DNA from 3 places in the Promicromonospora sp. NPDC019610 genome. Region 1 is predicted to be linked to each of the others. Evidence: predicted binding sites of a transcription regulator. Region 1 holds the regulator's gene; each other region holds the start of a gene.
The links. The regulator HrcA, encoded in region 1, represses chaperone genes, less so after heat shock. The targets are predictions, from matches to a motif close to TTNGCACTCGNNNNNNNCGAGTGCNAA.
Positions count from the first base shown of each region.

Region 2: the regulator HrcA is predicted to act here: its motif matches at 4,265-4,291, upstream of ACH45N_RS22710 (FmdB family zinc ribbon protein).
Region 3: the regulator HrcA is predicted to act here: its motif matches at 5,214-5,240, upstream of ACH45N_RS14270 (Hsp20/alpha crystallin family protein).

Region 1 covers NZ_JBIRXX010000004.1:280,699-287,471, reverse strand. Annotated here, with positions in the region: gene ACH45N_RS26150 (helix-hairpin-helix domain-containing protein) at 1-1,082, shown strand, start outside; gene ACH45N_RS26145 (OmpA family protein) at 1,079-1,933, shown strand; gene ACH45N_RS26140 (16S rRNA (uracil(1498)-N(3))-methyltransferase) at 2,033-2,797, opposite strand; gene dnaJ (molecular chaperone DnaJ) at 2,808-3,929, opposite strand; gene hrcA (heat-inducible transcriptional repressor HrcA) at 3,958-4,977, opposite strand; gene ACH45N_RS26125 (hypothetical protein) at 5,366-5,551, shown strand; gene ACH45N_RS26120 (AAA family ATPase) at 5,661-6,773, shown strand, end outside.
Region 2 covers NZ_JBIRXX010000003.1:331,610-338,382, reverse strand. Annotated here, with positions in the region: gene ACH45N_RS22725 (GNAT family N-acetyltransferase) at 1-582, opposite strand, end outside; gene ACH45N_RS22720 (5-formyltetrahydrofolate cyclo-ligase) at 810-1,454, shown strand; gene ACH45N_RS22715 (penicillin acylase family protein) at 1,495-4,029, opposite strand; gene ACH45N_RS22710 (FmdB family zinc ribbon protein) at 4,350-4,706, shown strand; gene ACH45N_RS22705 (RcpC/CpaB family pilus assembly protein) at 5,080-5,946, shown strand; gene mscL (large conductance mechanosensitive channel protein MscL) at 6,109-6,549, shown strand; gene ACH45N_RS22695 (hypothetical protein) at 6,692-6,773, opposite strand, start outside.
Region 3 covers NZ_JBIRXX010000002.1:602,895-609,667, forward strand. Annotated here, with positions in the region: gene ACH45N_RS14240 (SDR family oxidoreductase) at 1-353, opposite strand, end outside; gene ACH45N_RS14245 (hypothetical protein) at 513-1,016, opposite strand; gene ACH45N_RS14250 (helix-turn-helix domain-containing protein) at 1,085-1,930, opposite strand; gene ACH45N_RS14255 (Atu4866 domain-containing protein) at 2,276-2,914, shown strand; gene ACH45N_RS14260 (TetR/AcrR family transcriptional regulator) at 2,972-3,544, opposite strand; gene ACH45N_RS14265 (alpha/beta fold hydrolase) at 3,607-4,515, shown strand; gene ACH45N_RS14270 (Hsp20/alpha crystallin family protein) at 4,667-5,119, opposite strand; gene ACH45N_RS14275 (TetR family transcriptional regulator) at 5,309-5,932, opposite strand; gene ACH45N_RS14280 (MFS transporter) at 6,021-6,773, shown strand, end outside.

The DNA.
Region 1 (6,773 bases):
CCGACCAGGCGCAGTACCTCGTCGACAACGACGCCGCCGGCCTGGAGGAGTACCAGGACTACCTCGTGGGCGGCCAGGAGCGGCGCGCGAAGTTCAACGAGAACGTGGACTACACGGACGTCGACGAGGTCGAGGGCGCCGAGGCCAAGGCCGCCGCGCTCGCCGCGGACGAGGCCGCCGCCGCGGCGGAGACCACCCCGGAACCCGAACCCGAGCCCGAGCCCGAGCCCGAGCCGCAGGATCTCCAGCGGATCGAGGGCATCGGACCCAAGATCGAGACCGCCCTCAAGGCCGCCGGCTACACCACGTACGCCAAGGTCGCGGGCGCGAGCGAGGACGAGCTGCGCGAGGCGCTCACCGCGAGCGGCATCACCTTCGCCCCGGCCGCCACGAGCTGGGCCGACCAGGCGCAGTACCTGGTGGACGGCGACGAGGACGGCCTGCGCGAGTTCCAGGACTACCTGATCGGCGGCCAGGACCGCGCCTCGAAGTTCAAGGAGAACGTCGACTACGCCGACGTCGACGAGATCGAGGGCGCCGAGGCCAAGGCCGCGGCCATCGCCGAGGACGAGGCGGAGGCCGCCGCGACCCCGGAGCCGGACAGCGCGCCGGAGCCCGAGCCCGCCCCCGCCGTCGAGCCGGAGCCCGCGGCCGCCGCCGTCGAGCCCGAGCCCGCGCCCGAGCCGCAGGACCTGCAGCGGATCGAGGGCATCGGGCCCAAGATCGAGTCCACCCTGAAGGCCGCGGGCTACGCGACGTACGCGAAGATCGCGGGCGCGACCGAGGACGAGCTGCGCGCGGCGCTCGCCACGGGCGGCGTCACGTTCGCCCCGGCGGCCGTGAGCTGGGCCGAGCAGGCGCAGTACCTGGCCGACGGCGACGAGGACGGCCTGCAGGAGTTCCAGGACTACCTGATCGGCGGCCAGGACCGCCGGGCCCGGTTCAAGGAGAACGTCGACTACACCGACGTGGACGAGATCGAGGGCGCCGAGGCCAAGGCCGAGGCGATCGCCGAGGACGAGGCCAAGGCCGCGGCCGCCGACGGTGACGCCGAGCCCACGCAGTCCGAGGTGAAGGCATGAACCTGAAGGTCGTGCTGCCCCCGGTGATCATCGTGGTCCTCGGGATGGGTGCCCTGTCGGGTGTCCAGAACACGGGCTTCCGCGAGCACATCGAGTCCACGCTGACGGAGAGCGCGCAGGGGGCCCTCTCCGCGGCGGGGCTCGACGGGGTGGACGTCTCGTTCGCGGGGCGCGACGCCGACGTGACCGCGCCGACGGACGCCGAGGCGCTGGCGGCCGCCGACGTCGTCGGCGGGGTCGAGGGCGTCCGGGCCGCCGCGGCCTACGGCCCCGACGGGCTGGTCTCCCCGGAGGACGGCGCGGCGGAGGACGGCGCGGCGGAGAACGACGCGGACACGGCAGAGCACGCCGCGACGGAGGCGTTGGCCGAGGCGACGACCTCACCCGAGCCGACCGCGACGCCGTCGGACAGCGAGACGAAGGACGCCGGGGACGACACGAAGAAGGACGACGACAAGAAGGACGAGCCGAGGCGCGAGCCGACCCGCGAGGAGCGGGAGAAGGCGCAGGAGGACCTCGTCGAGATCCCGAACATCACGTTCGTCACGGACAGCGCGCGGCTGACCAAGGACGGCCGCACGGTGGTGAAGGAGGCCGCCGAGGTGCTCGCGGAACACCTGGAGGTCGAGGTCCGCGTCGAGGGGCACACCGACTCGGTCGGCACCGAGGCGCACAACCAGCGGCTGAGCGAGCGCCGGGCGGAGGCCGTGGTCGACGAGCTCGTGGAGCTGGGCGTGGACCGCGACCGGCTGACGTGGAAGGGCTTCGGCGAGTCCGACCCGCTGGTCGTCCCGCGCACGTTCGCGGACCTGGAGAAGAACCGCCGCGTGGAGTTCGACGTCACCAACTGACCCCACTCGCCCGCCACCTCGTTGAGTGCTGGGTATTTGTTGCTCTGGAGCCTCCAGAGCAACAAATACCCAGCACTCAACGGTTTCGCGGGGGTGGGGTTACCAGCGGCCCAGGCGGTCGCTCAGGAGGGCTATCGCGATCGGGCCCGCCGTCGACGTGCGGAGCACGTGGGGCCCCAGGCGGGCCGTGACCGCACCCGCCTCCGTGAGCACGGCGACCTCGGCCTCCGAGATCCCGCCCTCGGGTCCGACGACGAGGAGCAGGGCCCCGGCGTCGGGCAGCGGGACCGCCGACAGGCCCGTCGTCGCCTCCTCGTGCAGCACCACCACGGCGCCGCCCGCGGCGACCACGTCGCGGGTGCGGGCCGCGAGCTGCTTGGTGCTCAGGGACACGTCGACGTCGGGGATGCGCGCCCGACGGGCCTGCTTGGTCGCGGCCCGGACGGTGCTGATCCAGCGGGCCCGTGACTTGGCGGCACGGTCCCCGCGCCACACCACGACGGACCGCTCGGCCTGCCAGGGGATGATCGCGTCCACCCCGGTCTCCGTGGCGGCCTCGATCGCCATCTCGTCGCGGTCGCCCTTGGCGAGGGCCTGCACGAGCGTCACGACGACGTCGGGCACGGGCTCGACGACGGCCTGCTCGACGCGCAGGTGCACCTCGGCGCCGTGCACGGCCTCGACGACGGTCCGCAGGCGCACGCCCGCGCCGTCGACCACGTCGATCCGCTCCCCCGGCCCGCGCCGCTGGACGACGCCGGCGTGCCGGCCCTCGGCGCCGTCGAGCACGTACAGCGCACCCGCGCCGTACTCGGACAGCGGGTGGGCGGCGGACGCCTCGGCGAGAAAGACTGGCGCGCTCATCGGTGCGCGGTCAGCGCCCGCTGAGCTTGTCGCGCAGGCGCGAGAAGACGCCGCCCTGGACCGTCGCGAGCCGCGGCTCGGGCCGCTCCTCGCCGCGCAGCGCCGCGAGCTGCTGCATCAGCGCGGTCTGCTCCTCGTCGAGGCTCGTGGGGACCTGGACCTCGATGTGCACGTTGAGGTCGCCGCGCCCGTTGGAGTGCAGGTGCCCCACGCCGAGGCCCTTGAGGGTCATGACCTGGCCGGGCTGCGTGCCGGGGCGCAGGTCGATCTCCTGGAGGCCGTCCAGCGTGTCGAGCTCGAGCACGGTGCCGAGGGCGGCCGCCGTCATCGGCACCTGGAGGGTGCAGTGCAGCTCGTCGCCGCGCCGCACGAACGTGTCGTGCGCGCGCTCGCGGATCTCCACGTACAGGTCGCCGGCGGGGCCGCCACCGGGGCCCACCTCGCCCTGAGCGGAGAGCTTGATGCGCGTGCCGGTGTCGACGCCGGCGGGGACGTTGACCGCGACGGTGCGCCGCGAGCGCACGCGGCCCTCGCCGGAGCAGTCGGTGCAGGGCTCGGGGATCACCGTGCCGAAGCCGCCGCAGGCGGAGCACGGCTGGTTGGTCATGACCTGGCCGAGGAACGAGCGGGCGACGCGCTGCACGGAGCCGCGGCCCTGGCAGACGTCGCAGGTGCGGGCGTGGGTGCCCGGCCGCGCGCCGTCGCCGCCGCAGGTGTTGCAGACCACCGCGGTGTCGACCTGGATCTCGCGCTTGGCACCGAACACGGCCTCGGCGAGGTCGAGGTCGAGGCGCACGAGCGCGTCGTTGCCGCGCCGCGCGCGCGGGACCGGGCCGGTCGGCTGCCCGCCGCCGAAGAAGGTCTCGAAGATGTCCTGGAACCCGAACCCGGCGCCGAACCCGCCGCCCGCGCCGCCGCCGGGCGACGTCGGGTCCACACCCATGTCGTACTGCTGGCGCTTGTCGGGGTTGGACAGCACCTCGTACGCGCGCGCGACGTCCTTGAACCGGTCCTCGCCCGCGTCGCCGGCCACGTCCGGGTGCAGCTCGCGGGCCAGCTTGCGGTATGCCTTCTTGATCTGCTCGGGCGAGGCGTCGCGCGGAACACCGAGAATCTCGTAGTAGTCGGTCACAGGTCTCTCTTCGTGATGAGGTGAGTAGTCAGCTGGGCAGCACTCGCGACAGGTAGCGCGCGACGGCGCGGACCGCGGCGATGGTGCCCGGATAGTCCATACGGGTGGGGCCGATCGAGCTCAGGATCGCGACGGTGTCGCCGTCGGACGAGCCGTAGCCGGACGTGACGACGGAGGTCTCCGCCAGTCCCGCCAGCCGGTTCTCGTGTCCGATGCTCACCGCCACCTTGGCGTCGTCGGTCATGTCGGTGAGGAGGCCGAGCAGGACGACCTGCTCCTCGAGCGCCTCCAGGACGGGCCGCAGGCCCTGCTCGAAACGCATGCCGGAACGTGCCAGGTTGGCCTGGCCGGTCAGGACGATCCGCTCCTCGCTCTCCTCGGCGAGCGCGGCGGTGACCACCTCGGCCACAGCCGTCGCCAGGGGGCGGTGCTCGGCCGGCATCGCCTCGGCGACCCCGGCGAACGCGTCACCGAGGTCGGCGAGCCGGCGGCCGGCGGTCGCCGCGTTCAGGCGGGCGCGCAGCTCGCCGAGCGTGCCGTCGTCCAGGTCGACGGGCACGTCGAGGAAGCGCTGCTCCACCCGGCCGGTGTCCGTGATGACGACGACGAGGAGCCGCCCCTCGGCGGTCGGCACGAGCTCCAGGTGCCGCAGCCCGGACCGCCGCAGCGACGGGTACTGGACCACGGCGACCTGGCCGGTGAGCTGGGCGATGAGCCGCCCGGCGCGGGCCACGACGTCGTCCAGGTCGACCGCCTCGGACAGGAAGGTCTCGATGGCCCGCCTCTGCGGGACGGACAGCGGCCGCACCTCGGCGAGCTGGTCCACGAAGAGGCGGTAGCCCTTGTCGGTGGGGATGCGCCCCGCCGAGGTGTGCGGCTGGGCGATGAGCCCGGCCTCCTCCAGGGCGGCCATGTCGTTGCGGACCGTGGCCGGGGAGACGCCGAGCTGGTGGCGCTCCGTGAGAATGCGCGAACCGACGGGCTCCCGTGTGCGGACATAGTCCTCCACGATGGCCCGCAGGACATCGAGTCTGCGTTCCTCGCTCACCGCGCTCACCTCCGTCCCCAGGTAGAACGTCCGGGACGTGCACCCGGGTTCCGGCCCGCTCACCGACACTGCCTTCCAGCACTCTCACCGACCGAGTGCCAATCTTACGCGGCACGCGCCACCCGCCGGGTCGCCGACCCGCCGCTTGCCCCGCACACCCGGGCCGGCCGCGCCGTCCCGCCCCGGCAAACACGCGCCTGACCTGCATGTCCTACCGTTCGCCGAGGGCTGAGCACCGAGCATAGGGCGATGCCTTAGGCGCGCCCACCCCGCATCGCGAACCCGACGCGAAAGATGCGGCGACCGCCCGATCCGCGCGACGTACCTCACAGACGAACCTGGAATCACCGCCGGCGAGGGGCCGGCGGTGACACCGGGAGGAACCACCATGTTCGGTTTTTCGGACTACGCCGAGTACCGCCGCAACGAGCGGGAGCTCGACCAGCGCAACGAGCGGGCCCGCGTGGCCCGGGAGCAGAAGGACGCGGCCCGCCGGCAGGCCGCCGCGCAGCGCACCGCCGAGCGCGGTGCCCGGGCCAAGGCGGCCGACGCCGTCCGGCCGCGGGTCGCCTGATCCCGTAGGGAGGGCGACCGTGCCGGGCGGCGGACAGGCCCGCGAGAGCGGCGGGCCGGCCGACGAGAGGAAACAGAACGACCACGGACCGGCATGGGACGATGAGCCCATGCCGGTCCCCCGTGCCCGCCTGGTGGGCCGAGCCCCCGAGCTCGGCGCGCTCGAGGCCGCTCTCGCCGACGTCCGCTCCGGCGGCAGCCGCACCCTGGTGATCGCCGGCGAGGCCGGGATCGGCAAGACCCGCCTGCTCGACGAGCTCACCTCCCGGGCCGACGGCGCCCACGTGATCGTCGGCCAGTGCGCCGACGAGGGCTCGGGACCGCTCCCCTACGCGGCCCTGGCCGGGCTCCTGAACGGCGTCGTCCGGACGATGGGCCACGAGGCGGTCGTCGCCGCGGCCGGCCCCGCTGCGGGCGCCCTGTCCGCCCTCGCTCCCCAGCTCGTCGCACCCACGCCCGACGCCGGGGCCGACCGAGTCCCCGAGGTCCTCACGGACCTGCTCGCCGGGCTCGCGCGCGAGCGCCCCGTCGTGGTGGTCATCGAGGACCTGCACTGGTCCGACGACGTCACGCGCGCCGTCGCGCTCCGCCTCGCCCGCACCACGCCGCCGGGCCTGCTCCTGCTGCTCACCTACCGCAGCGACGACGTCTCGCGCGCCCACCCCCTGCGCACCGTCATGGCCGAGCTCGACCGGGCCCGCCTCATCACACGCCTCGAGCTGGCCCGCCTGGGCCAGACGGAGATCCGGGAGATGGCGCAGGACCTGCTGGACGCCGGCCTCGACGCCGAGTCGCTCGCCGACCTGGCGGACCGCAGCGAGGGCGTCCCCTTCTACGTCGAGGAGCTGGTCGGCTTCCTCGGCACCGACCTGCCCGACTCGCTGCGCGACATCCTCCTGCTGCGCTACTGGAACCTGAGCCGCGCGGCCCAGGCACTGTGCCGCGTGGTCGCGGCCGCCGGCCCGCGCGTCTGGTACGACGTGCTCGACGACGTCCTCGCGGATCCCTCGACGGGGTCCGGCCCGCGCACCGTCCCCGACGCCGGTCCCGGACCGGACGCCGGCGTCGTCCCGAACACCGGCGTCGAACCGGAGGAGGCGGTCCGCGAGGCGGTCGAGGCACAGGTGCTGGTCGTCACCGAGGTCGGGTACGCGTTCCGGCACGCCCTGGTCCAGGAAGCGGTGTACGCCGAGCTGCTGCCCGGCGAGCGGCGTCGGCTGCAC
Region 2 (6,773 bases), on a different contig from region 1:
CGCCAGCAGGCCCTCGGGAACCTCCTCGCGGGTGACCGCGAAGGTGCGGTGGTCGCGCCACTGGCCCTGGATGTGCAGGAACCGCTCGCGCACGCCCTCGTCCCGCAGACCGAGCTTCTCGACGACCCGCAGGCTCGGCTTGTTCTCGGGCCGGATGTTGATCTCGATGCGGTGCAGCCCCAGGAAGAAGGCGTAGTCCGTGGCCATCGCGACCGCCGTCGGGATCACGCCCCGCCCGGCCACGGACTGGCTGACCCAGTAGCCGATGCTCGCGGAGCACATGGAGCCCCAGGTGATGGACGCGACCGTCAGCTGCCCCACGAGGTCGCCGTCGAGCTCTACGCCGAACGGGAGCGACGTACCCGCGCGGGCCTGCGCCGAGAGGGACCGCACGTACTCGCCGAACGTCGAGGCGATGTACCGGTTCGCTCCGGGGGACGTCGCCTCCCAGCGCTCCAGCCAGGCCGCGTTCTCGGCCCGCAGGCGCGACCAGTCGGTCGCGTCCCGACGCCGCAGCGGGCGCAGCACGACAGTCCCCGCCGGCGTGTCCTCACGCAGCGTCACCGGCCATGGCTTGGCCACCGTCCACCCCTTCACAAACTTTCCCGTGGTGCCTTCCGGCACGTCCGACCTACTCGACGGCAACATCGTTCGCCCCCTGCCACGCCCCGCGAGGTTTCCCCCGCTGGAGGAGGGTCTACCACGCTCGGTGGCCTCTGACCCGTCGAGCAGCCGCTCGGTCATGTTCTCGCCTTCTTCGTGCGCCGTTCGTAACAATCCAGTCTCGGAGTCTTGGCACAATAGCGGTCATGAGCGGCATCTCTGTTCCGACGCCACAGCCCTACCCCGTCCACCCCGGGATGGAGACGGGCGACGCCAAGGAGGAGCTCCGCCGCGCGATCCGCGCCCAGCGCGGCCTGCGGTCGGCCCGGCGCCGGGCGGAGGCCGCGGAGATGTTCGCCGACGTCATCGAGTCCATCCCCGAGGTGCGCGACGCCGGGTGCGTCGCGGCGTACGCGGCCCGCAGCGCAGAGCCCGGCATGCTGCCGCTCCTGGACCGCCTCGCGGGCCGCGGCGTCCGCGCGCTGCTGCCGGTGCTCGGCGCCGGGCTCGCCCGCGACTGGGCCGACTACACGGGCCCGGACGACCTGCTGGAGCGCGCCCCGGGCCGTCCGCCGGAGCCCGGCGGCCCCGCGCTGGGCACGGACGCCGTCAAGCTGGCCGACGTGGTCCTGGCGCCCGCCCTCGCCGTCGACACCCGCGGGGTGCGGCTCGGGCAGGGCGGCGGCTGGTACGACCGCGCCCTGACCCACCTGCGGCCGGGCGCGAAGGTCGTCGCCGTCGTCTTCCCCGAGGAGGTGTACGACGCCGCGGACCACCCGCTGCCGCGCGAGGAGCACGACATCCCGGTCCACGCCGTCGCCACCACGACCGACTGGCGCTGGCTGGGCTGACGCCGGCGCGCTGGTCGAGCAGCGGAGCGGACCGACGCCGCTACGGCGTCAGGGTCTGCTCGTCCTCGGAGGCGCGCCCCACGGCCTCGGTGGTGAACGGCCACGGGAAGGTCTCCCCGGCCGCCCACGCGCCGAGCTGGTCGTCGTAGTGCGGCGACGCCGGGTGCGCCGACGTGCCGGTCACGACCACCCAGGTGGACGCGTCCAGGTCGGCGAGGTCGACGACCATGCGCATCGACGGGCCGCTGGTCACCTCGAAGCTGCCGCTGGCCGCGTCCCAGGACGTCGCGTTCACGATCGAGGAGCCGCCGCCGACCTTGACCGGGGCCGGGTTCATGTAGGTCGAGATCGGGGCCGGGACGCCGGACCCGCCGAGCACCAGGTGCTGCAGGCGGAGCTGGTGCAGCGTGCCCCACTCCCAGTCGCTGGTGTCCTTGCCGAGCTCGACCGTGAGGTCCTGGCGGGCGCTGACCAGCGCCTCCGTCAGCACCTGGTCCCGGCTCTCGACGACCGCCACCGTGGACTGGTCGTCCCAGAAGGCGTCGTTCGGGTTGTCGAGCATGCCCTGGATGACGGCGAGCCAGCGGCTGCCGCCGTCGGGCCACATGGACTCCGGCAGCTCGTCGTTGAAGGTGGTGCGCAGGAGGTTGCGCCAGACCGCCGCGAAGTAGGCCGCCGCGGCCGAGTCCTCGTCCATGGACCTGTCCCAGTCGGCCAGGAGGGCCTGGCCGTCCGAGTCGTAGCCCGCCGGGAGCTCCACCTCGAGGAGCACGGGCACCAGGGTGTCGGCGAACACGCTCCACTGGTCCATCTGGAACTCGGACATGTCGGCGGCCGTCAGCTTGCGGCCCTCCGCGATCCGGTCGGTGATCAGGGTGCGGATGCGCTCCGAGCGGTACCCGTAGTCCCAGTCGCGGCTGAGGAACGGGCCGTTGCCGCCGGGCAGCACCGCCTGGTTCGCCGCGACGATGAACCCTTCCTTCGGGTCCACCACGCCGGGCATCTGCGCCGGGTCCACGTAGCCGGTCCAGTCGTAGCGGGCGTCCCAGCCGGGACGCGGCCAGGTGCCGTCCGACTCGACGGCGCCGGGGACGCTCGCGCGCACCGGGATCTTGCCCGGCGCCTGGTAGCCGATGTGCCCGTCGGTCGTGGCGAACACGATGTTCTGGGCCGGCACCTCGAACTTCGCGGCCGCCGCCTTCATGTCCGCCGGCGTCTTGGCGCGGTTCATCGCGAACACGGCGTCCGCGGTGTGCCCGGGCTGGAGCGCCGTCCACTGCAGCGAGATCTCGTACTGACCCAGCTCGGTGCCGGTCTCCGTGGGCGAGCTGCGCACGGCGTCCATCTGCGCCTCGTCCATCACGGTCGAGACGATCGGGCCGTGCACCGTGCGCCGGACCTCCAGGTCGACCGGGCTGCCGCCGTCGACCCGGATCACCTCCGTCTCCTTCTCCATCGGGACCCACTCGTCCGCGCCACGCAGGTACGTGTCGTTGCGGACGCGCTCGATGAAGAAGTCGGTGACGTCGGCGCCCATGTTGGTCAGACCCCAGGAGATGTCGGCGTTGTGGCCGATGATCACGCCCGGGAAGCCGGAGAACGAGAAGCCGGCCACGTCGTAGGGGCACTCCGGGCCCACCTGGTTGCAGTGCAGGCCGACCTGCGCCCAGATGCCGGGCGCGGCGAGGTCGAGGTGCGGGTCGTTGGCCAGCAGCGGCTTGCCCGACTCCGTGTACTGCCCCGAGACCACCCACGAGTTCGAGCCCGTGCCCTCACCGCGCGCGATCTGCACCGGCACGGCGTCGAGCGCCTTCTGCGCCGACGCGAGGGCGTCGGCGAGGTCCGCGCTCCCGTAGACCTCCTGGGTGGCGGACGCCGTCTCGGTGCCCGCCGGGGCGTTCGCCTGCGCCCCCGCCTCGGCCGCGTCGAGGATCGGCGCGTTCCCGGTGCCGGAGTAGGAGGGGAACAGCTCCGCCACGCGCGAGGCGTCGTCCAGCGTGCTGTAGGCCAGCGCCCGGTCGAGCTCGTCGTCGTAGTTGCCGCGCAGGTCCCAGGCCATGGCCTTGAGCCAGGCCAGCGAGTCGATCGGGTCCCACGGCTCGGGCTCGTTCACCTCGACGCTGACGTCGAGCACCGTGTACTCCACGGCCGTCTCGCCCGGGCTGCGGTTCTCGAGGTAGGCGTTCACGCCGTCCGCGTAGGCCTGGAGGTACTGCCGGGTCTCGTCGTCGAGGATGTTGAACTCCTCCTCGGCGACGTGCCGCCAGCCGAAGGTGCGCGTGACCATGTCGGCCTGGATCGCGTCCGGGTTGTTGCCGACCAGCTCGGCCAGCCGGCCCGCGGTCACGTGGCGGCGGTAGTCCATCTCGAAGAAGCGGTCCTGCGCGTGCACGTAGCCCTGCGCGCGGAACAGGTCCTCGGCGGTGTCGGCGTAGATCTGCGGCACGCCCTGGGCGTCGCGGCTCACCCGCACGTCCGCGCTCAGCCCCTCGACCTGCACCTCCCCGGAGTGCTCCGGCAGCGGACGGCGTGCGGTGAGCCATCCGAAGGTCGTCACGGCGACCAGCGCCAGCAGGACGACGACCGTGGTTCCGACCAGGAACTGGCGGACACGGGTGGTGCGAGTCCGACGGCGCTTGGCGGGCCGTGCACCGGTGGACGGGGCTTTTTCGACGGGCTCTACTGGCTCGGCGGGAGTGGTCGCGGACACGCAGTGGAGACTACCGTCCGCCCCAGGGCTTGGGTGAACGCGCTTGGGTGAACAGCCTCGGGAGATCCTGGGACTATCCCCCGCCGCTCGACCGTTACTATTGGCACTCGGAAACCCCGAGTGCCAGGCGACGGTCCTGTGAGCGCGCGACGCCCCGGCCGCCCTGACGTCCCAGAGGAGTGCACGTGCCCACCTACGCGTACCGGTGTGCCGACTGCGGCCACGCGTTCGACATCCACCAGGAGTTCACCGACGAGTCGCTGACCGTCTGCCCGGAGTGCCAAGGCAACCTGCGCAAGGTGTTCAGCTCCGTGGGCGTCACCTTCAAGGGTTCGGGCTTCTACCGCACCGACTCGCGGAGCACGTCGACGAGCAGCACGGTGAAGGCGGGCAAGTCGGAGTCCTCGTCGGGCTCGTCGTCCTCGTCCTCTTCCTCGGACTCGGGCTCGGGCTCGGGCTCTTCCGGGTCGTCGTCGAGCTCGTCCAGCTCGTCGTCCTCCTCGTCGAGCGGGTCCAGCTCCTCGAAGGCCGCCTCCGCCTGACCTGAGGCGCACCTGCCGCGGTCGGCGACCGGCCAGGATGCGCGAGCGAGATCGGCAGTTCGCCACGGCGCCCTTGCCGCGGTCGGCAGCTTGCATCGAGATCGGCACAGGCCTGTGCCGATCTCAGTGCTGACTGCCGACCGTGGAGCAATGTGCCGTGCTCAGGGCAGGGCAACACGTGCTGCGCCAGCGGATGTTCAGGGAAGCGCACGCGGCGGGGCGGCCGTTCTGAAGTTCCGCCCCGTGAGGACCGGCACGCCGGACGAGATTCCGGGTGTTCGAGCCCGACCACAGGCACGGTTCTCGCGTCCTTGTGCACAGCTCGCCCGACGGCGGCCCCGCACCCCGGCGCCGTCTGCCTAACGTCGGCCGCATGGGACTTCTCGAGACGCTCGCCGAGCCGGCCGCACGCCACGGCGCACCGCGCGGCACCGGACAGCGCACGCCGTGGGGCGCACGGGCTGCGACGCGCGACGCTGACTCAAGCACCTCGTGGAACCGGGCCGGCACATCGCACCGGCCGCCACGGGCCGGCCTCGCCGTGCTGCTGTCCCGGCCAGGCCTGTCTCGTCGGGGCCGACCCGGTTCTCCGGCGTCCCGGCAGGCCCGGCGGATCCTGTGGCGCTGGCGGTTCGCCCTCGCGGCCGCCCTGTTCGGCCTCGCCGCGACCCTGACGGTGCACCTCCTGAGGCCGCCGCCACCCCCGACGGTCGACGTCGCCGTCACCGCGCGCGCCGTGGCGCCCGGAACCCAGCTGACCAGGGCAGATGTCGCCGTGCGCGCCGTCGCGGCCGACCTCGCCCCGCCCGGCGCCCTGCACTCGGTGCGGGCGGTGCTGGGCCGCGCCGCCGTCGTCGGGCTGCCGGAGGGCGCTCCGCTGCACACCTCCCTCGTGTCCGACGACGGCGTCTCCGCCGCAGCCCCGCGCGGCACGGTGGTGGTACCGGTCCGCCTGTCCGACGACGCTGTCGCCGCCCTGCTGCGTCCCGGCGACCGCGTGGACCTGCTCGCCGGGACGACGTCGGGCAGCGAACCGGACGGCGAGCCCCGGTACCTCGCCCGGGGCGCCCGCGTGCTGCCCGTACCTGCCGGGCGCGAGCCGAAGGACGCCGGCGGGCTGCTCGGACCCGTGTCGGACGGCGAGGGGCCGGTCACGCTCGTCGCGGTGACTCCGGAGGAGGCCCCGGAGCTGTCAGCGGTCTCGGGCTGGGGCTCGGTGACGGCGGTGCTGGTGCCGTAGCCGGGGCGCAGTGTTCACCGTGGACTCTTCACCAGAAGCGGCACTGCTCATTCAGAACGAATGTCCACTTCGACATGCGCTTAACCGGAATTTCCACCACAATCTCCGTCGAGGTTCCGGCCAACGCCGACCCACACCGACTTGAGATACCCAGGGGGATCCATGCGCGACCTGTTCAACGGCTTCAAGGAATTCATCACACGCGGCAACGTGCTCGATCTCGCGGTCGCCGTCGTCATCGGCGCGGCCTTCTCCGGGGTCATCAGCGGCCTCGTCGACGGCGTCATCATGCCGTTCATCGGGTGGCTCGTGGGTGCACCCAACTTCAGCGAGATCGCGTTCTACGTCCCGAACTGGCAGGGTGACGAGACCAAGTTCCAGATCGGCCTGTTCATCCAGGGCCTGATCATGTTCCTGCTGATCGCGGCGGCCATCTACTTCTTCGTGATCCTCCCGATCCGGAAGCTGAGCGAGCTGCGCAAGAAGTCCGCCGAGGAAGAGGCGGTCGAGGAGGCCCTCGACGAGCAGGTCGTGCTGCTCACCGAGATCCGCGATCTGCTCCGGGTCCAGGCCGGCACGCCGTCGGACGCACGCTCCAACTGACCGGCCAGCACGGCGGTCGCGGTCGCTCGCGCGGCTCGGTCGCCCGCGCGGCGCTGCCGATCACGTGGCGCAGCGTCGGCGGCACGGCATCCGCCGAGCCGTCGCCCCACTCGCCGGGCCCGTCAACCACCCGCCGAGCCCGTCAGCCCCAGTGCGGCGGGACGTCACTGCGGAGCTGGTCGTCGTTCGAGCCGTGCCCGCCGTCGGACGAGCCGGGACCGCCG
Region 3 (6,773 bases), on a different contig from region 1:
TCGATCTGGGCGTCCCAGTCCTCGACCTTCAGGTCGCTGATCGAGGAGATGAGCTGGACGCCGGCGTTCGCGAACAGGAGGTCCGCCTCGCCGAGCTCGGTCCGGACGCGGTCCGCGGCAGCCAGTACCTGTGCGCGGTCGGTGACGTCTGTCGGCACCGCGATCGCCGTGCCGCCCTTCTCCTGGATCCGTTCCACGACGGCGTCGAGGCGGTCGCTCCGGCGGGCGAGGAGCGCGCCCTTGGCGCCGAGTGCTGCGAAGGTCTCCGCGGTGGCCTCGCCGATGCCGCTGGATGCGCCCGTCACGACCGCCACGCGTCCGTCGAGGGCTCCGGGGATGATGATTCCGGTCATGGTGATGACTCCTTGTCTGGTGTGCTTCGCCCCCGCGTTCCGGGGGTACAACTTCCGGGGGCACAACCAGACTCACGTGCGCGGGTCGGGTGAACCAGGCTGCCGGTTACCTAGCAGTGGGACGACCAGGATGCTGGGCCGGGCTCGTCCGCGAGCCTGCTACGGGGGTCGGTCAGCCAGGTGATCGAGGAGAGGCAGGAGGAGCGAGGCTGGTCGTCGAGGGGTCGCGACGCGCAGCGTGAGACCGTCGTGTCGGACCGTCCGGCGGTCGAAGGTCAGGTCGCCGAGGTCGGGGTGCCGCACCGCATAGGTGTCCAGGAGGCGTTGCCGTACCCGGAGCCCGCCCCACAGCGCCTCGAACCGGGGGCTGTGCTCGCGCAGGCGGTCGGCGGTCGCCTGCGCCGCCTCCCGGGTGTGCTCCACCTCGGAGGCGTCCAGCAGGGCCGCGACCACGTCGTGCTCCTCGTGGCGGCGGTCGAGGAAGAAGGAGGCGGCTGCCGGATCGCTGAACACCATCGTGCCGAGATCGGAGCGGTCGGCGAAGGGGAGGTGCAGCGTACGCCACCGCCGGTTCGCGTCCACGACGAACAGCCCGCCGTCGAGCACGACGGCGGGCTCGTGCTCCGGGAGCGGCAGGGCCGGTCGGGCGTTAGGGGCATGCACACACGGCACGCTAGCCACACCGTGCCGGACGAGCCTGGCCCTGTTCCTCCCTGCCGCGCAGCGGCTGCTCAGCCGGTGACCAGGTCGTCCCGGGAGGTCGCGGGCAGCTGGGACAGCTCCTGGAACGCCCGCTCGCTCGGACTGGCCGGTTCGGCGCCGTAGACGACGAGCTGGTGTCCGGGCATGGCGGAGACCTCGAAGGCGTCGAAGTCGATCACGAACTCTCCGACGTCGGGATGCCGCAGCGTCTTCTGGTCGTGGGTCTTGGGCACCACCTCGTGCGCCGCCCACAGCTGCGCGAAGAACTCGCTGCCCGCGGTGAGCCGGTCCAGGAGCTCCTTGCGGCGAGCTGTGCCGGCGTACAGGCCCGAGGTGGCGCGCAGGTTGGCCACGCACCCGGTCGCCGCGCGTTCCCAGTCCACGTAGAAGGTGCGGCCCTCGGGGTCGAGAAAGACCATCTCGACCAGGTTCCGAGTCGGGGAGAAGGGCCGGAACAGGTTGGTCGCGAGCCGGTTCATCGCCACGATGTCGAGCAGCGGGTCGAGCACGAAGCACGCCGCTCCGGGCCAGCGCTCCATCAGGCGAGCCAGGGTGGCGTCCACCGACGCCGACGCCGACGCCGGCGACTCGGCGAGGTCGGGTACCCAGGCGATCCGGGCGAGCCCGTAGGCATAGCGCCGTTCGTCGACGGTCAGATCCAGGGAGTGGGCGAGGGCGTCGAGCACCTGCGCCGACGGGTTGGTCTCGCGCCCCTGCTCCAGCCGGGTGTAGTAGTCCACGCTCACCCCGGCGAGCAGTGCCACCTCGTCGCGGCGCAGGCCGGGGACACGCCGTCGTCCCGAGGACGGGAAGGGGAGTGCCTCGACGGAGGCGACCGCCCGCTTGGCCCGGAGGAGATCGCCCAGCTCGCTCATGTTCGCTCCCATCGGACGGGCGACGGTCGCGGCGTTCGGGGTGAACCTCCGCAAGGAGGGTGTCGCACGGTGGTACGTGATGCACCTCCGATCGTAACGGGCTGTGTTCGCCGCGCTGCTACGGCAGGGGCACCGTGACAGAGTCATCCGGTCCGTCGCACAGCCTGGCTGTGCGACTGCCAGGAGAACGGCGACCTGGTTCGGCGCCGGGCCGGCCGTCGAGCATGGGGGCATTCCACCTGACCGGAAGGAAGCCCCCATGAACTCCCTGCCCGCCGACACCGACTCGAACCACGTCCTGCGCAGCGCCACGGACGCCCGCCGTCGCATCCTGGTGAGCAACCCATGACCAAGAAAGCAGCCGAACAGTTCGTCGTGACGGGCGCGACCGTCATGAGGACGCCGAGCACACCGGCCCGTGACAACCTGTACGTGTCGGAGGGCCTCCTGGAGGCCGGTCCCTTCGACGACACGACCGAGGTTGTCGAGGTCAGGGGTGCGTACGCGGTCCCGCTCATGGTGGACAGCGCCGTGGCACGACGGCCCCCCACGCAACGGCATGCCTACGACCTGATCCCCGGTAACCCTGCCACGTTCGCGCTCGTACGCCGCGGCGTCGCGGAGTCGCAGATCCGCCACATGCTCGTGGTCCACCCGGCGGACCTGGCCGCGGTCTATGTGTCCGGGCACCTCGAAGCGTGCGACGGCCGGCCGACCCGTCCCGCGGGCGTGGATCTGGCCGACCCGCTGGTGCGCGAGACCTGGGTCGGGACCTGGGTGGACCCGGCCCGGGGCCTGGAACAGCACCTGATGCCCGATGGACGCTACGCGGAGACCAGGAACGGGCGCGCAGATGCCTACACGGGCCGGTACTGGGTTCGGGACAGTCGGATCACCTACCTCGACGACTCCGGTTTCTGGGCCTTCGGCGAACTCCTGGACGACACTCTGCATCACGCCGGGTTCGTGATGAACCGGCGCTGAGGGCGACCGGCCGAGCGGTGTCGGAGCGGACGCACGTGTTGGCCGGGGTCGAGCTCCTCAGGTCGGCGTCGACCCGGGCGTCATGGCGAGGCCGCGCACGGCGCGTGCGACGGCGGGGCGCAGATCAAGGGTGGGGTCGACGGTGAGCCGGTGCAGGAGCAGCCCCTCGCCGAGCGCCATGAGGGCCCGGGTCGCCGGCACGGGGTCGGCGATGCCGGCATCGGTCACGATCTGTTCGGTCCACCGTTCGAACTCGCGGCGCTGCCGACGCAGCGGCTCGCTCAGCTCGGGATCGCCGGCGAGGTCGAGGAAGAGGGCGTACCGCGCGCGGGTGCGGGCGGCGAACGGGCCGGTCTGTCGTTCGAGCAGGGCGCACAAGCCCTCGATCAGCCCGTCGGGTCCCGTGACCTCAGCCGGCGCGGCCGGGTCGAAGTCCGCGCGCTCGTGCTCGGCGATCCAGTCGACCACCCCACCGAGCAGCGCCCGGCGGGTGCGGAACCAGTTCGAGGTCGACCCCGGGGGGAGGCCCGCCCGGGTGTCGACCCGGGCATGGCTGAGCGCACGCAGGCCCTCGGCGCCGAGCAGCTCCACGGCTGCCTCGAGGGCGCGCTCCCGGGTCGCCGCGGGCATGGACACTCCTTGTCGAGAGTTCTACTATGAACATAGTAGTGCACCGCCCGAAAGGTCTCGTCATGTCCGCGTCCGAGCCTCGCCCCAGTCCTTCCGTCGCCGCCTCGGGGTGGTCACCGCCCCTGCCGAAGGCTCCCGGCTTCGACCATCTCGTCGTCGATACGCCCGGCCTGCGCTCTCATGTCGCCGCCATCGGCGAGGGCGAGCCGGTGGTGCTGCTGCACGGCTTCCCCCAGCACTGGTGGCAGTGGCACGCCGTGGCCCCGGTCCTCGCCGCGCGCGGCTACCGCGTCCTGTGCCCCGACCTGCGCGGAGCCGGCTGGACCGTTGCCGACGACCCCCGGGTCGAACGCGAGACCCGGCTACGTGACCTGCTGACCCTGTTCGACGCCCTGCACATCGAGCGGGCCCACCTCGTCTCGCACGACATGGGCGCCATCACCGCCATGCAGCTGAGCTACGACCACCCCGACCGCGTCCGGACCGCGGTCGAGCTCGCCGTCCCACCCGGCTTCATGACGTTCAGCCCGAAGGTCCTCCCCGGCTTCCGGCACCTGCCCCCGTTCATCTGGCACCGCCCCGGCGCTTCGCTGCGCGCCCTCTTCTCCGCGGCGTACGTCGCCCGCCCGATGTCGGAGGCAACCGTCGAGGCCCACCTCGCCCCGATGCGCCGGCCTGAAATCGACGGCGCGGTGCGCCCCCTCACCCGCGGCATGATCCTGCCCGAGGCCATGCGCCTGATGCGCGGCGTCTACCGCCGCCGACGGCTCACGGTGCCGACGCTCTTCGTGTTCGGCCGCAGCGACCGTCCCTGGACCGAGGAGGTCATGGGGCGCGTCTGCCGCCGTCCGGAGCGGTATGCGGACCGTGCCGAGTTCGCCTACGTCGACGACGCGGCGCACTTCATCACCGACGACGCCCCGGCTGCGGTCGCCGGCCTCGCGCTCGACTGGTTCGACAAGGCCGCGTGACGGGACGGCGCCCGTCGTGCGGCCGTGCGCGCCGCCCACCTCGGGCCGACACCCGGGCGGGTGAGCTGCGCGGGCGTGGTCCGGGCAGGGCCCCGGACCACGCCCGCTCGATGGTGGTCAGGACTCGGTGGTGGTCAGGACTCGATGCTGGTCAGGACTCGATGGACTGTCGGTCCCCGGAGCCCTGGCCGATGGATGTCGTACCGCCGGTGTGAGCGACCTCGATCCTCCGCGGCTTGGCTTCCTCGCTGACGGGGATGGTCAGCGACAGGACGCCGTCGGTGTACGAGGCGGAGATCTGGTCGAGCGCGAGCCCGCGGCCCACCGTGAGCTGGCGGGCGAACGTGCCCGTGGGGCGCTCCCGGACCAGCCACTGCGCGTCGTCGCCCGAACGCTGCGTGCGTTCGGCGCGGACCGTCAGGGTGCGGTCCTCGACGGAGACGTCGATGGTGCCGGGGTCGACTCCCGGTAGGTCCATGGACAGCACGTAGTGGTCGCCGGTGCGGAACAGGTCCATCGGCAGGGTGCCGGACTGCCGTGCGTTGCTCGCGAACGAGCTGAACAGCCGGTCCATCTCCTGGAACGGGTCCCAATAGGTAGCCATTGCGCATCACCTCCCATGCTGATGCGGTCCTGGCCCCTCCAGGACCGCGGCGCTCGACGGCGGTGGGCGCCGCCGTCCGGCTACATCTCCTTTTTTAGCACTCTCGACGTGCGAGTGCCAAGAGCGCGTTCGGCTCGCGCACGACAGGGCTGCGCCACGGGCAACCGACCGGGCCGACGGGTGCGGTTGTCAGGCTGATCCGGAACCGGCTGGGCCGAGCTTCGTCGTCGCGACGGCGCCGAGCGCCGTGAAGTAGGCGTCGAGCAGGGGCCGCAGCTTCGAGTCGGGTGTGCGGGCCCACTCCTGCCAGGCGAGGTCTGCGGCGGCGATCGCGGCGGCCGCGAGGGCGTGCGCGGCGCGGTCGTCGGCGACGCGCCCTCGCAGCACGTCGGCGACCGCCGACTGCTCGGTGCGCCGTTGGGAGGCCAGGTGCGCCTTGAGCGCGGGGACATCGGTGATCATGCGGATCCGTGCCCGCAGTGCGTCCCCGCGCGTGTCGGCCATGTCGATCATCGACTCGGCCGCCCTGCGGATGATGGTCCACACGGTGGTGCCGGGCTCGGCCGCGTCGGCGCTCTCGGCGATGCGCCGCGCGAAGGCGCCGCGTGCGGCGGCACCGCGTGCGGCGGAGACCACCGCGTCCTCCTTCGACGCGAAGTAGCGGAAGAAGGTCGCGCGCGAGACGCCGATGCCGTGTGCGATCTCGTTGGCCGTGACCTCGTCGAAGCCGTGCTCGGCGCAGAACGTGGCGGCGGCGTCCGCGAACTCGGCGCGCAGGATCTCGCGGCTGCGATCGCGCACTTCATTGACCATGACCCAAAGTCTACAGGGTGATACGTTATCTGCGACATGAGACAGCGTCTCGCATCCGCGAGACACGACCGGAAGAGACGAACGACCGATGACCCAGACACCGACCCGGGACATCCCCCTTGCCTCCGCCGACGGCGGGACGCGTGGAGTCGGAGGTGATAGCGCTCGTCGGCGCGGCTCGCGGGCGATCCTCGCCGTGCTCGCTTTCGCAGGCCTGGGAGCGTCGTTCATGCAGACGATCCTTGTTCCGATCCAGGGCGAGCTGCCGGAGCTCCTGAACACCACCCGGGACAACACCGCGTGGGCGATCACCGCGACCCTGGTGGCGGCCGCCGTCTGCACGCCCGTGGCGGGACGGCTCGGCGACATGTTCGGCAAGCGTCGTGTCGCCATGGCGCTCCTGCTGCTGCAGGCGGTCGGTGCGGTCCTCGCCGCGCTCTCGAACGACGTGGTGACCCTGGTCGTCGCGCGGGCGCTGCAGGGCATGGCGGCCGGCGTCATCCCGTTGGGCATCGCGATCCTGCGCGACGTGCTGCCGCCGCGGAGGCTTGGTTCGGGTATCGCTCTCGTCAGTGCGACGCTCGGGGTCGGCGGTGCGCTCGGCCTGCCGCTGAGCGCGGTCGTGGCGGAGCACCTGGACTGGCACGCCCTGTTCTGGGTGGCGGCCGTGATCGCTCTGCTCGCCTTCGTGGGCTACGCGGTCTTCGTGCCGTCCAGCGCGCTGCGGACGCCGGGGCGCGTCGACTTCGTCGGTGTCGTCGGGCTGTCGCTCGGGCTGGTCGGCGTGCTCGTCGCCGTGTCGCGCGGCGGTGAGTGGGGCTGGGGGGATGCGCGGACCTTG